Regions from separate parts of the Bacillus sp. M13(2017) genome, predicted to be linked through region 3. Evidence: riboswitches for the same ligand, from Rfam matches in the RefSeq annotation. Region 3 holds a riboswitch; each other region holds the start of a gene.
What was found. Region 3 has a riboswitch for thiamine pyrophosphate ahead of thiC (phosphomethylpyrimidine synthase ThiC). Riboswitches for the same ligand answer to the same signal wherever they lie in the genome.
Positions count from the first base shown of each region.

Region 1 (3,301 bases), on a different contig from region 3:
GTCTAAGTCTTTTACCATAATCGTATTTAACTCTTTTCCTTGGCGCTTCGCTTCAATTCCATCCCATCCGTAATAAATCCATTCAAAGTCTGCATCACGGCCGATTGATTTAAAGAAATCGGTTTGTCCTAAGATGATTTTTTCAACTTTATTAAAATCAGCTTGATGCTTATCCATAATCGTCTTTAATGTCGCTTCTTCTGCTGGTCCTCCCCAGCCGCCGTAACGTTTACCTTCAAAATCTTTCGGTGACGTCATATTATCTTTCTTAAGTGATGCAAATGCTGAAGTGTTATGCTGAATAATCGCTCCGACAGATACAACAGGAATCCCTTCCACACGAGCCAACGTTACATTTTCTTGTGCGCTTATTGCGAAGTCAGCTTTTCCTGATGCTATCATTTGCTCTGCTGTTACATTGTCACCCGGTTGAATAATTTCTACATCTAATCCTTGCTTTTTGTAATAATCTTTCGTTTGTGCTACATATAAGCCAGTATGATTCGTATTTGGAAACCAATCTAATACTACTTTTACTTTTTGATCTTTACTTTTACTTTCTTCTTTCTTCGCCGGATTACATCCAGCCACGCCTACCGCTACTAAGGCAGCTAACATAACTTTCAAACCTTTTTTCATTTTCTGCCGTCCTTTCTATATATCCATGGTGCTGTTATTCTTGCCATAAACTCTACGATAAAATACAGGCACAATGTCACCATAACGATGATTGCTGCAACACCAAATACTCGGGCAGTCAAAAAGGATTTTGTAGCCCTCGTAAGCATAACGCCTAATCCTTCACTTGCACCGAGCCATTCTCCGATAATTGCCCCCATTACGCTATATGTAACTGCAATTTTTAAACCTGAGAAAAAGTATGGGAGCACTGCTGGAAATTTTACTTTCTGGTAAACTTGCCATTTCGTCGCCTTCATTGTTTGTAACAGTTTCAGCATATTTTTATCTACTGTTTGAAAACCTTCTAAAATACTAAGCGCAATTGGGAAGAAACAAACGAGTATTACGACCATTACTTTCGGCAACATCCCATATCCAAACCAAATAATAAATAGCGGTGCAAGTACAACAATTGGAATTGTTTGCGAAATAACGAGCAATGGATTTATTAAAATACGAAATAACGGTATAACGTCCATAATAATTGCGATGCTCGTCCCCAATAAAATTGCAAAGAATAGTCCAATTATAACTTCCTGCAGTGTTTGCATCGTATTTGGTAATAGTAAATCTTTCATCCCAATTAATTCTTGAACAATGGCAGAAGGCTTTGGTAAAATCCACGGTTCGATTTTAAATAATGAAACAGATCCTTCCCATATCGCAATGAGAAGGATAAGCCAAATAGTTGTAATAAGTTTAGATTGCTTCTGGTTTTGCATATTCATCACGGTACTTCCAAACCTTTTCATCTATCGTTACACCAGTGCTTGGACGATAATGGATTTTAATAGAAGTAATCACTTCTTCTGCTCCAGCATCGACGCAAGCTTGTTGTGCACGTTTAACGACATCAAGAAGTACATCTAATTCTCCTTCCAAAGTTGTTTCCATTGCCCCTACTTCATAACGAACTCCCGATTGTTGCACAACTTCAATTGCTTTATCGACAACAGAATATACATCTTTCGTTTTCGCTTGTGGTACTACTGAAAATGACATTGTAACTTGTTGTGACATAATAAAATCCCCCTTATAAAATTAAATTTCAAAAATAAGAAAAGGCTTTCCTACTGCGTAGGAAAGCCTTGTATGCAAGTTATTATAGAATAACATATGCTACATCACTTTAAGTAACTCCCTACGCTGGCATTATCCAGATCAGGTTGAGGGTCGATGTTTACTTACATCCTCTCAGCCAATTGGCTCCCCGGTCCTTAATTCGTTTTCATTGTAGCATGATTTATTTTATTGAACAAACAAAAGCATGCATAATCATTTCATTATTTTTGGAAAATATCCAACTTTTTCACCATAAGCTAATAACTGCTGTATAAATTCTTTATTAATTGCTGGTACTTTCAATTCTTTTTTCTTAATCCATTCATTCGTTCTACGCGTACCCATTACAATTTCAGATTGCTGTGCTCCATCTCCTGCAACTTGAGAAGCAATTAACTCTGCTATTACTTCATTTCCCTTTGCTAATTCCAGTCCGGCATTTTCATATTCTGAAAGTGGAACCATTTCAAGATTGTATCCACACTCTCCAATTAGCTGTATAAATTGTTCAAACTCAATTTGATGTGGATGACAAATATGTAACGTCTCTCCTACAATTTGCGCATCTTGTAAATACGATACAATTGATTTACTAGCAAAATCAATTGGTGTGAAATCAACTTTCCACTTCACATTTGGTGCTTTCCCAATTAATAGCATTGTTTTAATAAGACGATAAAATGCGTTTCCTTCAATATTTTGTTGGAACGAACCTGTTTCTGAATGACATGCTAAATTACCTGCACGATAAATATTTCCACGCAAACCATTTTTCATTGCTTCACGAACAATGTTTTCCGCTTGTAGTTTACTATTTGAATATACATTCTCTAAGTCTACACTGTAATTAAAATCACCAGTTTTCATGTATGTATCCCATTGATCTACCGCTAATTCTAACGGGATACCAATTGTAGAAATAAAATGGAATGTAGCGCCTTTTTCCGCTAATGCTAGCATACGGCTAGTCCCTTGTACATTTATATTTTCAAATTGTTTTACATCTCCAAAATGTCTTACATCTGCACCGCAATGAATTATCGTATCCATCTTAGAACTGATGAACATAAATTCTTCTTCGCTCATCCCAAGATACTCTTCTCCTAGATCGCCAGCTACGGCCTGTATACGCTGTAACCATTCTTCACATATATCATTAAAATAGCCTGTTAATGTATCTATAATTCTTTGCTGCACATCTTTGGTTGGTCTTACTAAACAATAAATAGTAGCAGATGTATCTCTTAGCAATTCATATAATATGTGTGATCCTAAATAACCAGTAGCTCCTGTTAAAAAGACATTTGAAATCTGTTTTTCTTCAAAAACGTTTGCATACGTAATAGTATCTGGTTCGTGAATTACTTTATATTCCCGAAATACTTCTTCTTTCTCTACTTTTACTTCTCGCTCAATTCGAGCTAATCCATATATCGTTCTTTCTTTAAAGAAATCTTGAATTGTTAAATGCGAGAAGTCTTCTTTTAACAATGTTAATACTCGTAATACTTTCAATGAGTGTCCACCAATTGTAAAGAAATCATCATGCACTCCAATT
Region 1 is NZ_KZ268508.1:113,679-116,979, reverse strand. Features, by position in the region: gene CGQ22_RS19940 (ABC transporter substrate-binding protein) at 1-639, opposite strand, end outside; gene CGQ22_RS19935 (ABC transporter permease) at 636-1,409, opposite strand; gene CGQ22_RS19930 (MTH1187 family thiamine-binding protein) at 1,381-1,701, opposite strand; TPP riboswitch at 1,803-1,904, opposite strand; gene CGQ22_RS19925 (non-ribosomal peptide synthetase family protein) at 1,957-3,301, opposite strand, start outside.
Region 1: it holds a riboswitch for thiamine pyrophosphate, as region 3 does, so the genes downstream of both, CGQ22_RS19930 (MTH1187 family thiamine-binding protein) here and thiC (phosphomethylpyrimidine synthase ThiC) in region 3, are expected to answer to the same signal.

Region 2 (3,301 bases), on a different contig from region 3:
TGCTCCGATAACACTAAGCGGAACTGCAATTTTTAAAGCTGAGAAAAAATAAGGAAGAGCAGACGGCAACTTTAATTTAAGAAAAATATCTCTTTTTGTTGCTCCATATGTAACTAAGAGCTCCTCCCATTCTTTTTTCGTACTACGCAGTCCATCATACGTATTGACCGCAATTGGGAAAAACGTAATTAAAACTGTGACAACAACCTTACTCCAAATTGTGTATCCAAACCATAAAACAAATAGCGGAGCAAGCGCAGTAATCGGAATCGTTTGTGAAGCAACTAATAATGGATAAAATGCTCTCTCCATCCATGTACTCGCATTCATTAACATCGCTAGCCCTACACCTAATACGATAGAGATAACAACACCTATTAAAACGACGTATAACGTTGCAGGTAAATGAACTGTAAATAATATGTCTTTTAGTTTCCATATCTTCATTACAATCGCAGAAGGTGACGGTAAAATGTACATCTCATCTACAATTCTTGCTCCTATTTCCCACACAGCTAGTAAAATACTAGAAAGTGTAATAGCAGGAACTAATTCTTTCAATCGGTTCATCACACAAGTACCTGCCTTTGTAACATACTAAGAAGCTCATCTTTCAGCGCTAATACTTCCGGTTTATATAAATCTTTTCGTGTTCTGTTATGATCAAGCGGTACAGTCCGCTCAGTCAAAGTCGTTATCGGCTGCTGTTCCACTACTAAAACTCGGTTTGAAAGAAATAACGCTTCTTCAACATCATGAGTAATGAATAAAATTGTTTTTTCCCACTCTTGCCATTGTTCAAACAACCATTCTTGCAAAGAGGTCTTCGTTAAAGCATCCAACGCACTAAATGGTTCATCTAACAGCAATATTTCCCCGCCTGTTAATAAAGTTCGAATAAAAGATACACGTTGTCTCATACCACCAGATAAATCTTTCGGATATTTTTTCTCATACCCTTGCAAACCAAATTTATGTAACAGTTCCTTTGCCTTTACTTCTGCTTCTTTCTTCTGTACACCTTGGCACTCTAGCGGCAGGGCAGCATTCTCAATAATTGTTCTCCACGGCAAAAGCATATCTTTTTGCGGCATATATCCTACAGGATGGTGCTTTGTTTCTGTCAGTTCTATCTGTCCAGTACTTACCTTTTCTAGACCTGTAATAAGGCGAAATAAAGTACTTTTCCCACATCCACTCGGTCCGATAATACTGACAAACTCTTTCTCATGTATAGAAGCATTTAATTCATGGATGATTGGTTTCTCATCGTAATGAAAAGAAACATTATGAAACTGTAGTATGTTCTTGCTCCTCAAATCCCCACATCTCCTTACGATAGGACATATCCCAGAATAAATATTCAAATCGACTGGAATTTAAGAAAATCTCCTCTAATCTTTCTAGTTCTGTCTCAGACTTTCCCACTGCCATTTCATTTAATAAATCTATTAACCAAATACACAGATTACCGTATTCTTCCGAACTATATCCTTGAATCCACTCACCAAAAAACTCATGATCACTTGCTCCAGGAATATCATTTAAACGCTTTCCAATTTCCCAATAGCTCCACATACATGGAAGAAGCGCTGCTATTAATTCCGCAAGTGTGCCATTTTGAGATACAGACATCATGTAATTTGTATAAGCTAAATTTTTAGCAGATGGTTTCGCAGACTCTATCTCCTCTATAGAAATTCCAAGTCTTTTTGCATATTGTTTATGGATTGTCATTTCGCCATTTAATATTCCATCAATTTGTTCAGCGAACTTTCCCATTACTTGTGGATTCGTTGCTTTTACAACACCAATCGCATATAACTTTGCATAATCTAGCAGATATAAATAATCTTGAATAATATAATACTGGAATTTATCTTTTTCTAACGTGCCATCTCCCATACCTACTACAAACGGATGATTATGACTCATCTCCCAAACCGGTTGCACAGTTTCTAATAATCTATCGCAAAATTTCATTTCTCTATCCCCTTTCAATATATGTATCTAAATAAAAAACCACTTCTATATATAAGAAGTGGTTACAGCAAATAAAGTTATACATTTATTCGATGTTCCACTTCCCTTCGCTAGTATTACCTAGATCAGGTGTTGTAAGGGTTAAGGATTATTCCTCTCTCAGCAAATCAAGCACCCCTAGTGGTTTCAATATGAAATTTTCAAATAAAAAAGCCCCGTTTCTATACGCAAAGAAACGGGGACTCATTGTTAGTGTCCGAATTGCTTCCCTACGCTAGCATAATCTAGATCAGGTAATAAAAAGGATCAAAGGCTTACGGCCTACTCTCAGCTGGCAACACCAGCTCTCCTAGCAAACTATAAAATTATCACTGTCAGTATAACACCCTAATAAGACATCATCAACTTTTTTAATTTTCTTAATTATTAACAGAATATCAAATTTATACAATACATACATTCTATTTTAGAAAATAAAACCCCAATTAATTGCATAAGAAGGAATCATTATCCTCAAAAAATTTATTTTTATATTGATTTCATATTACATTTATGTGAATACACCCACTATATTATATCTTTATACTATAATAAAATTACAACTATACAACTAGAGGAGGTCTCTATTCCATGAATATGAAAGCTACTGCTTTAACAGCAACTACTGTAGCGATTGCTTCTTTACTTCCTTCTATGGGTGAAACAAATGTACAAAAAGCAAACGCTGAACAATTATCTAATATTAAAACTGGGTATGTCAAAGTCGATCAAGTAGCATTACATACAGAAGATAACGTAAAAAGCACATCAATTGATACAATTCGCTTTAATACAAAAGTGAACATCCTTAAAACAACTAATGAGTGGTATAAAGTATCTGTTCATAATAAAGTAGGTTATGTACAAAAAGATGCTATTTTACTAAAAAACAAACTTCATTCTAATGATCAATACATCGTTAATGCTAATGCATTAAACGTTCGCTCTGAACCTAATTTAGAATCTTCCATTTTAGATGTATTACCAAATGGCAAGTTTATTACCGTTCAAGAAGATCAAGGCGAATGGTATAAAATATCGCATAATGGCCAAACAGGTTACGTACAAAAAGCATTCATCTCTAATGGTTCACAACCCTTAGTAAAAGGAATCACCGTTCAAAATAATACAAAATATACTGTTGCAACACCTAATCTAAATGTACGTAGCACCGCTAGTACAAGTAGCGCTCTACTCGGTTCATTACAAAACGGTACACAAGTACAAGTAGTAGAAACTGTAGGTACTTGGTATAAAATTCGTTTTGGCACAGGATACG
Region 2 is NZ_KZ268518.1:5,214-8,514, reverse strand. Features, by position in the region: gene CGQ22_RS27600 (ABC transporter permease) at 1-570, opposite strand, end outside; gene CGQ22_RS27595 (ABC transporter ATP-binding protein) at 570-1,319, opposite strand; gene tenA (thiaminase II) at 1,288-1,983, opposite strand; TPP riboswitch at 2,069-2,172, opposite strand; TPP riboswitch at 2,233-2,344, opposite strand; gene CGQ22_RS27585 (SH3 domain-containing protein) at 2,614-3,301, shown strand, end outside.
Region 2: it holds a riboswitch for thiamine pyrophosphate, as region 3 does, so the genes downstream of both, tenA (thiaminase II) here and thiC (phosphomethylpyrimidine synthase ThiC) in region 3, are expected to answer to the same signal.

Region 3 (3,301 bases):
AGCTTCACTCATTTGGATGTATATTCTGAAACAAAACAAAATTAAAGTAAAATGGAAAGACTATTTAAGTGTATCCCTTATCGTTATCCCGCTCACAACAGTCGTCACACTATTCCTCTTATTCTACTGGGTACATCTCTTCTTTGCCCTCTAAACAACAGAAGCCCCATTTTGCTACCGTCTTAGCAAATGGGGCTTCTTCTATAATAAAGTTAGGTACTACAGTGTGATCAATCAAGTAAAGAGGTGTAACGTGTTATTGATATAAATGACTACCAGCTTCTTTAAATTCTTCTGCTTTCTCTTTCATTCCTTTTTCAATTGCTTCTGTCGTTTCTAAATCATTTTCTTTTGCATATTCACGAATATCATGTGAAATTCTCATACTACAAAACTTCGGTCCACACATTGAACAGAAGTGAGCTGTCTTTGCCCCTTCTGCAGGCAACGTTTCATCGTGATATTCCATCGCACGTTCAGGATCTAAAGATAAATTAAATTGATCGCGCCAACGGAATTCGAAGCGTGCTTTTGAAAGTGCATCATCACGCTGATGAGCCGTTTTATGTCCTTTCGCAAGATCAGCCGCATGCGCTGCAATTTTGTACGTAATAACACCCGTGCGTACATCATCTTTGTTTGGCAAACCTAAATGTTCTTTCGGCGTTACATAACAAAGCATCGCCGTTCCAAACCAGCCAATCATCGCAGCTCCAATCGCTGATGTAATATGGTCATAACCTGGTGCAATATCTGTCGTTAACGGCCCAAGTGTGTAAAACGGCGCGCCCTGACAAATATCAAGCTCTTTCTCCATATTCTCTTTAATTAAGTGCATCGGTACATGTCCAGGTCCTTCGATCATAACTTGCACATCATGTTTCCAAGCAATTTTGGTTAATTCACCAAGTGTTTCAAGCTCAGAAAACTGTGCTTCGTCATTTGCATCTGCAATAGACCCTGGACGTAATCCATCTCCAAGAGAGAACGAAACATCGTACTGCTTCATAATTTCACAAATCTCTTCAAAGTGAGTATATAGGAAGTTTTCTTTATGATGGAATAAACACCACTGTGCCATAATCGAACCACCACGTGAAACGATACCTGTCGTACGCTTTGCCGTGATTGGAATGTAACGAAGCAATACACCAGCGTGAATCGTAAAGTAATCAACGCCTTGCTCCGCCTGCTCAATTAACGTATCACGATATACTTCCCACGTTAAATCTTCTGCAATTCCGTTTACTTTTTCCAGCGCTTGATAGATTGGTACAGTTCCAACTGGTACAGGTGCGTTACGAATAATCCACTCACGCGTCGTATGAATATTTTTACCTGTAGATAAATCCATAATCGTATCTGCACCCCAGCGCGTTGCCCACGTCATTTTCTCTACTTCTTCTGCAATCGAAGAAGATACAGCTGAGTTTCCGATATTCGCGTTTACCTTCACATGGAAGTTACGCCCGATGATCATCGGTTCAGCTTCTGGATGATTAATATTCGCCGGTAAAATAGCGCGGCCTTCTGCGATTTCCTTACGAACAAACTCCGGCTCTACCCCTTCACGAATCGCAACGTATTCCATCTCAGACGTAATAATGCCATTACGTGCATAGTGCATTTGCGTAACATTTGCACCTTCCTTTGCTCTAAGCGGCTTACGATCCATTTGCGGGAAAACAGGTGTATGTTTCGAAGCCACTTTCACACCGTCATCCTCTGGTTTCACTTCACGCCCTTCGTATGCTTCTACATCACCACGCCCCATAATCCAAGAGTGGCGCGGCGTTGGAATGCCTTTTTCCAACTCGACCTTATACGCAGGATCTGTATAAGGACCGCTCGTATCATACACACGAATTGGCGGATTTGGAACGCCATTCGTTTCGCTTTGTTCAATCTCACGCATCGGGACTTTCATACCTTCTCGTGGTCCATCCACATATACTTTCTTACTCCCTGGTAAACTCGATTTCAATTCAATTTGCTCAGCTGAAACAGATTGTTTCATAAACTTTATTGCCCCCCTGTTCGTGACAAGGACGAGATATGGCCAGCGCATGCCAAAATAAAAAGAGCCAGGTCCATAGAAAAATAAGGACCTGGCTCATAAAGACATCATTATGTAAAGCCGTTAACTTCCCTACGCTGGTACGAGCCAGATCAGGTCCAAAGGGTTAAGAAGTTCACGCGCTTCTCTCTCAGCCTACGCATACGTTAGGCACCCCTAGTTTATCACTGATTTAATTTTCAATACTTTCCCATCATACACCATAATCTGAAAAATTCAAAGTTTATTTCTTTTATTGTTTATGGAATCATCCACGTTAAATAATACGCCTGCACATACGTCATAATACCAACAATAATTACGAAGAATAAACTATGCTTTACTGTAAAACGGAACAAATCCGATTCTTTTCCAGCAAGTCCAACTGCCGCACAAGCAATTGCAATCGATTGCGGAGAAATCATTTTTCCTGTTACACCGCCCGTTGTATTTGCTGCAACGAGAAGCACTTCAGATACACCGACTTGCTGCGCTGTAATGGCTTGTAAATTCGAGAACAGTGCATTCGCAGACGTATCAGACCCTGTTAGGAATACGCCAATCCAGCCTAAGAATGGTGAGAAGAACGGGAATAGTCCGCCAGTTCCGGCTAATGCTAACGCTAACGTAGAAGATAGACCAGAATAGTTTGCGATAAATGCAAACCCTAGTACGAATCCGATAGATAGAATTGGCATTTTTAATTCGCTTAACGTTTCTTTAAATGTCACTACTGCATCTTTTACATTCATTTTCAAAATAAACATGGAAATGATACAAGCAATTAAAATCGCTGTTCCAGTTGCCGATAATACATCAAACTTTAGAATTGCCTCGTAAGGCGTTGGTTTATTTACAATGGGCTCTGCTTTCATTACTAAATTATGTAGACCTGGAATTTCAAACTTAAATACAAGACTTTCTAAAGCCCCTCCTGGAGCGAATAATGCCTTAAAGAAACTTTGGCTCCAAATGACTACCATAACCGTTAATACGATAAATGGAGACCATGCCTTCACCACTTTTCCAAACGTTAATTTCGGCATCGATGCTGCTGTCGTTGCTGCTACTTCACTATTTGCTTGCCCGGATTGATAAGTTTCTTTCGGCTGCCAAACTTTTAAGAACAGCGCTAAACTAATTAAACTTACAAGTGCCGATGTAATATCCGGAAGTTCCGGCCCTAAAAATGTCGCTGTAATGAACTGCGTAATCGCAAATGAACTACCCGCTACAAGTAACGCA
Region 3 is NZ_KZ268502.1:153,527-156,827, reverse strand. Features, by position in the region: gene CGQ22_RS09880 (arsenic transporter) at 1-154, shown strand, start outside; gene thiC (phosphomethylpyrimidine synthase ThiC) at 257-2,017, opposite strand; TPP riboswitch at 2,130-2,245, opposite strand; gene lldP (L-lactate permease) at 2,317-3,301, opposite strand, start outside.